DNA from 3 places in the Hungatella sp. SL.1.14 genome. Region 2 is predicted to be linked to each of the others. Evidence: predicted binding sites of a transcription regulator. Region 2 holds the regulator's gene; each other region holds the start of a gene.
The links. Region 2 encodes HrcA, which represses chaperone genes, less so after heat shock. Its sites were predicted from a motif close to TGTTAGCACTCNNNNNNNNNGAGTGCTAACA; they were not measured.
Positions count from the first base shown of each region.

Region 1: a site for HrcA is predicted at 1,057-1,087, ahead of NE473_RS10310 (co-chaperone GroES). Genes of this name have one in related genera too.
Region 3: a site for HrcA is predicted at 1,156-1,186, ahead of NE473_RS14115 (Hsp20/alpha crystallin family protein). Genes of this name have one in related genera too.

Region 1 covers NZ_JANFYJ010000007.1:244,223-246,496, forward strand. The annotation lists gene NE473_RS10300 (PHP domain-containing protein) at 1-213, shown strand, start outside; gene NE473_RS10305 (hypothetical protein) at 307-915, opposite strand; gene NE473_RS10310 (co-chaperone GroES) at 1,181-1,471, shown strand; gene groL (chaperonin GroEL) at 1,564-2,274, shown strand, end outside.
Region 2 covers NZ_JANFYJ010000007.1:10,580-12,853, forward strand. The annotation lists gene NE473_RS09305 (3D domain-containing protein) at 1-10, opposite strand, end outside; gene hrcA (heat-inducible transcriptional repressor HrcA) at 323-1,372, shown strand; gene grpE (nucleotide exchange factor GrpE) at 1,384-2,052, shown strand; gene dnaK (molecular chaperone DnaK) at 2,154-2,274, shown strand, end outside.
Region 3 covers NZ_JANFYJ010000012.1:30,147-32,420, forward strand. The annotation lists gene NE473_RS14110 (HdeD family acid-resistance protein) at 1-477, opposite strand, end outside; gene NE473_RS14115 (Hsp20/alpha crystallin family protein) at 598-1,026, opposite strand; gene NE473_RS14120 (3'-5' exonuclease) at 1,342-2,274, shown strand, end outside.

The sequences.
Region 1 (2,274 bases), 230 kb from region 2:
GCAGAAGTCTTTGGAAATGTAGAGCACTACCGTGATGATTTTTACTGGCATAACGCCTATAAAACCAGAATCCGCCAGGCGGTGCCGGAAGAGGCGTATACCATGAGCTGCGAAAAGAAGGTTGCACTGGAGGCGGGAAGCTGTTACCGGCTCCGGGTACATCTGAGAAATGGAGATACAGCCTGGGTTTCCCCGATTTTTGTGAGACAATAACAAAAAAAGAGTTCCAGGGAATGAGTGGCTTCCTGTTTCGCTGACAGGAAGCACCGTTCATTCTCCGGAACTCTTTCTTAAATTACCGGATGGTTATGGTTCGTCAACCGTATCCTCCACAATCGTCGTGGATTCCTCTGCGGCAAACTTCTTTAATGCATCACCGGTTCCTTCGTATATTTCTTCAACTTCATCTGAGTCTTCTTTATCTTCGGTATCTGCGGCCTGCTCCGGTTCCTCTTTGAAACTGTCTGCAGCGCCGGCTGCGTAATCGAGCCCGCCGTCTTCGGTGATATCTTCTTCCTCATCATCCTCTGAACGGTCCATGGCTGTATCAAGCATATCCTTGGCTGTATCGGCAACTGCGGAAGCGGCTTCCCTGGCCGTACTGTTCACAATGTTAGCTGCGTCTTTCACGAGGTTCTTCGCGGCAGAGGCTGCATCCTTGGCGGCGTCAGCCATATCGGCGGCCGCAACCTTAAATTCATCTTTGTCAGCGTGAAGGGATACGTAGTTCCTGTTCATTGTGCTGTCAATCTTGGAAATGTCGTCATTCCCGTCATCTTCAAAATCATGAAAATCTTCTTCCAGTTCTTTATGGAAAGATTTATATTTCGTAAAATAAGAGATACCGGCCGCAACGGCACCCGCGATGGTGGCAAAAGCCACTAATTTCCCAAAACCATTACCCTTTTTTGCCATGTGAAACACTCCTTTCATTTGATTCTTATTGTAATACTTATAAAGAAAAAAATAAAGGTATATAATAAGAAAATTTCTATAAACTATGTAGGAATGGGAAAATGCTCTCAGTTATGGAATGAAATTGTAAAAAATATATAAAATTAGCACTCAACTATTGACAGTGCTAATAATGAGTGATATAACTTAGTATGTGGTTAAAAGAAGTTTCCATTTGCGAAACAAAAAGAAAGAATCAATAGAAACAGTATGAGGAGGAATTGCAATGAAATTAGTACCATTATTTGACAGGGTAGTATTAAAACCATTGGTTGCAGAGGAAACGACAAAATCCGGAATCGTTTTACCGGGTCAGGCAAAAGAGAAACCGCAGCAGGCGGAAGTAATCGCAGTAGGACCAGGCGGCCTGGTTGATGGCAAAGAAGTGACCATGCAGGTAAAGGTCGGCGATAAAGTAATCTTTTCCAAGTATTCAGGAACCGAAGTGGAAGGTGAAAGCGAAAAAGATAAGCTGGTTATCGTAAAGCAGAACGATATCCTGGCAGTGATCGAATAAACCGAATCCCTGAGACCTTGAGACAATATCAACAGGCAATACCGAAATCATAACAAAAACGATAGATAGAAAGAAACTGGAGGAATGAAATCATGGCAAAGCAGATTAAATATGGTGTAGACGCCAGAAAAGCACTGGAAGCCGGCGTAAATCAGTTAGCAGACACAGTTCGTGTAACCCTGGGCCCGAAAGGAAGAAACGTTGTTCTTGACAAATCTTTCGGCGCTCCGCTTATCACCAACGATGGTGTAACCATTGCAAAAGAGATCGAGCTGGAAGATCCATATGAGAACATGGGTGCCCAGCTGGTTAAGGAAGTTGCGACAAAGACCAATGACGTAGCTGGTGACGGTACCACCACAGCGACCGTTCTGGCTCAGGCGATGATCAATGAAGGTATGAAGAACGTGGCTGCAGGCGCTAACCCGATCGTTTTAAGAAAGGGTATGAGAAAAGCTACTGAGGCAGCTGTAGATGCGATCGCAAAGATGAGCGAGCCGATCAAGGGCAAAGCCTCCATCGCAAGAGTAGCTGCAATTTCCGCAGCAGACGATGCAGTCGGCGAGATGGTAGCCGATGCCATGGAGAAGGTTTCCAACAACGGCGTTATCACCATTGAAGAATCCAAGACCATGAAGACCGAGTTAGACTTGGTAGAAGGTATGCAGTTTGACAGAGGATACGTTTCCGCTTACATGTGCACCGATATGGAGAAGATGGAAGCAAACTTAGACGATCCGTATATCCTTATTACAGATAAGAAGATTTCCAACATTCAGGAGATCCTTCCATTATTAGAGCAG
Region 2 (2,274 bases):
TCTTTTTCATGATTTACCTCGCAATATCATGATTTTTCCATATTAATATGATGGAAAAACCGTTGTTATGGTGTATCAATTTTCATTATATTACAAAAATGTTAAATGTCAAGGAAATCCTGTCAATACGTTTGTAACATTTGTCTTATTTTGGTAAAACACTTTATGATTTATAAAGAAGAAGTTCACAGAAAATTCTCAAAAAATTTTCAATCGAATGTATTGACAAACGAGGGAAAAAAGAATATATTATGAAATGAAGATGTTAGCACTCCCAAACGTTGAGTGCTAACAGGAAGACTCAGAAAGGAAGTGTGGCGGGTTGAATGATAAGGACCAGTTAGACGGCCGAAAGATTACGATCTTGAAGGCCATCATAAAAACGTACTTAGAAACCGGCGAACCGGTTGGCTCCAGAACTATTTCCAAGTACACCGATTTGAATTTGAGTTCAGCCACGATCCGGAATGAGATGTCTGATCTGGAGGAGCTGGGATACATTGTACAGCCGCATACGTCGGCCGGGCGGATTCCCTCTGATAAGGGATACCGCTTTTATGTGGATCAGATCATGCAGGAGAAAGAAGAAGAGGTTACTGAAATCAAGGACCTGATGCTAAAGCGTGTGGACCGGGTCGAGCTTCTGTTAAAGCAGATGGCGAGAATCCTGGCGCAGAACACGAATTACGCGGCTTTGATCAGCGCCCCCCAGTATCACAGAAACAAGCTGAAGTTCATCCAGCTGTCCAGGGTTGATGATGGAAAGCTTCTGGTGGTCATCGTTGTAGAAGGGAATATGATTAAGAACACCATGATCCCCATCAGCCAGCAGTTAAGCGATGAAGGGCTTTTGAATCTTAACATTCTTCTTAATAATGCCTTAAACGGGCTGACCATAGAGGAAATCAATCTGGACGTAATCAGCAGATTAAAGGAGCAGGCCGGCATACACAGCGAGGTGGTCGACCGGGTACTCAATGAGGTTGCAGAAGCAATCCGGGCAGATGACGATGATTTGCAGATTTACACCAGCGGTGCCACGAACATTTTCAAGTATCCGGAGTTGAGCGACGGAGAGATGGCAAGCCGGCTGATCGGTACGCTGGAACAGAAAGAACTCCTTCAGGAGCTGGTCGATGATGTGAACAGTTCAGAGAGCAGTTCGGGAATTCAGGTCTATATCGGCGAGGAAGCGCCGGTGCAGACGATGAGGGACTGCAGCATCGTGACAGCGAATTACGAGCTGGGCGAGGGCTTGAGAGGAACGATCGGTATCATCGGTCCGAAGCGTATGGACTATGAAAAGGTTTTGAATACGCTGCGGAATCTCATGACGCAGCTGGATTCGATCCTGAAAAAAGATGAAAGGTGAAGGGAAGAACAGTGAGCAGCGAAGAGACGAGAATAGAAGAGGAACTGGCAGAAGAGGCCATGAAGGCAGAAGACACCGGTTCCGTTAACGAAGAAATAGAAAAAGGCGAAACAGAAGCCGCGGAAACCGAAGCGTGTGCCGAAGATGCCGCCGATGAGAAATCCGGAGATGAGGAGCCTGCAGAAGAAAAGCAGGCGGAACCGGAGAAGAAAGGATTCTTTGGAAAGAAAAAAGAGAAAAAAGATCCGAAGGATGCCAAGATTGAAGAACTGACCGACCGTCTGCAGCGGAATATGGCCGAGTTCGATAATTATAGAAAGAGAACAGAGAAAGAAAAATCTGCCATGTTTGAAATCGGCGCCAGAGATATCATTGAAAAGATACTTCCGGTTGTCGACAATTTCGAGAGAGGCCTTGCAGCCGTTCCGGAGGAGGATAAGGGCACTCCGTTTGCAGAAGGAATGGAAAAAATATATAAACAGCTTATGAAGACGCTGGAAGACACCGGTGTAAAGCCGATCGAAGCGGTGGGTCAGCCATTCGACCCGAATTTCCACAATGCTGTGATGCATATTGATGATGAGTCCCTTGGCGAGAATACGGTTGCCATGGAACTCCAAAAGGGCTACACCTACCGTGATACCGTGGTGAGACATTCCATGGTTCAGGTAGCAAACTGACTGTGAGCACTGAACGGGATCCTTTCAAGTTTCGTGCGAACACATCGTTATAAACCGTTTTATTAAAAATGAGAGAAAAGACAATATAGGAGGAAAAAACTATGGGCAAGATTATTGGTATTGACTTAGGTACTACTAACAGCTGTGTGGCTGTTATGGAAGGTGGAAAACCGGTTGTTATTCCGAACAGCGAGGGTGTGAGAACAACACCATCGATCGTGG
Region 3 (2,274 bases), on a different contig from region 2:
GAATAAGATGGCGCCCATCATCATGACCATGGCGGTAGCCGTGGCAAAGGGATTGAAGATGGAGAGGGCGCCTAAAAGGATCGTGATGACAGCAGTAATCAAATGAAACCACCAGGAATCCAGACCAAACCTTTTAAGCTTCATCGAGGTTTTCAGTCCCATAATTCCATAGACAGCCAGAAAGACGCCCAGGATGAACGGAAGAATGGATGTCGCGGCCAGCGGTTTAAAAAGGAAAATAACCCCGAATACGATGGGGAAAAGAGCCAGCAGGCAGTGCATCCAGTACTTACCGAAGAAACTTTTAAACCGGGTGATTTCAACCAGCTTCGTGACGCCATAGACGATAAAGCAGACGCCGGTGCAGATGCCGGCCGTCGCCAGGGTGGGGCCGGGCAGTAAAAGCAGCAGAAGGCCCAGGAACGCGGCACAGATGGATATAACAAGGTATGAGCGTTTCATTTCTTTCCAGATCATAATAATTCTCCTTTAAGCTGAATATGGGGATAGAGGTAATTGGATAAAACAGGGCGGACCGTAGTGATGCGGCCCGCCCTGTTCCGGAACAGAGGACTGTTTCGTTCCGGGATTTATCGGTTATTCAATTAAGATGCGATGAGATTCCTCAACCTGCTTTGGCGAAGCTTTCGGAAACTCCAGATGCAGGATACCGTCCTCGAAGCGGGCCTTCATATCTTCCTGTTTCACATCCTCGCCCACGTAAAAGCTTCTCTGGCACGAACCGCTGTAACGCTCCTGGCGAACGAACTTGCCGGTCTTCTCGTCTTTTTCGTTTCGTTCCATACCGCGTTCGGCGGAGATGGTTACATAGCCGTCACGAAGATTAACGGTGATCTCATCTTTCTTAAATCCGGGCAGATCCATATCGAGTTCATAACCATTGTCATTCTCTCTGATATCGGTCTTCATCAGATTCTTTTCCCGTTTCCCGAAAATCGGGCTCTTGAAAGCATCTTCCATAAAGTCGTCAAATAAGTTTTCTCCAAAAATACTAGGCATCATCATAAGTCATTCCTCCTAACTTGAATTTCTTATATGTGTTGACACCTTGTCGGCAGCACATATATGGTTTAAAGTCGGCCACCTTTTCCTTGTGGTGCTTCTTTTTTGTTACAACTATGTTATAACACGATTTGTTAGCACTGTCAATAAGAAAGTGCTAATTTTATGCTTTTTTCACAGAAAATTCATATTGTAAATACAATTATTAAAAACTGATGGATTTTGATTGAGATTTTTGGAAAAATAATTGTCCAAAATAGGAGGCATGAACTTGTATGAACAGAGAAACTATCATATAATAGCACAAAGGAGACTTTTATGAAGAATTATATAGTACTGGATTTGGAATGGAATCAGAGCCCCGACGGAAAAGAGGGGACGATTGACCATTTTCCTTTTGAAATAATAGAAATCGGAGCGGTTCGTCTGGATGAAGAACGGAAGGAGATCGGGGAGTTCCGCCGTCTGATCAGGCCGCGGGTATATCCGCAGATGCATTACCGGATCTCTGAGGTCACCCATATGGATATGGCTGAGCTGGAGCGAAACGGAGAGACATTTGAGACTGTAATCAGGGACTTTCTGGAATGGTGTGGAGACGACTGCATATTTTGTACCTGGGGGAGTATGGACTTAACGGAGCTGCAGAGAAATATGGTGTATTACGGGGTGGAAATTCCCTTTGACAAGCCTCTTCTCTATTACGATGTTCAGAAGCTCTACAGCCTTCTTCAGGGAGACGGAAAACAGAAACAGTCGCTGGATATCACGGTAGAAGAACTGGGGATCAGGGAGGACCGCCCATTTCACCGGGCCCTTGACGATGCCCACTATACCGGCCGGGTCATGGCGGCCATGGACTTTGAGCGGGTGATGGAATACTGGTCAACCGATTATTACCGGCTGCCGGAGAGTAAGGAGGAGGAGGTCTATCTGATCTTTCCCGGATACTCCAAATACATTTCCAGAACCTTTGAGACAAAGGAGGAGGCTATCGCGGACAAGACGGTCACCGATTTAATCTGCTACCGCTGCAACCGCATGCTCAGAAAGAAGGTACGGTGGTTTTCTGTGAATCAGAAGTTTTACTTTGCTCTGGGAATCTGCCCGGAGCATGGATATTTAAAGGGTAAAATACGCATGAAGCGCAGTGACGACGGACGAATCTACGCCGTTAAGACCATGAAGCTGGTTGATGAGGAAGGCGCGCGGCAGATCAGCGAAAAGAAGGAAGAAGCAAAGAAGAAGCGC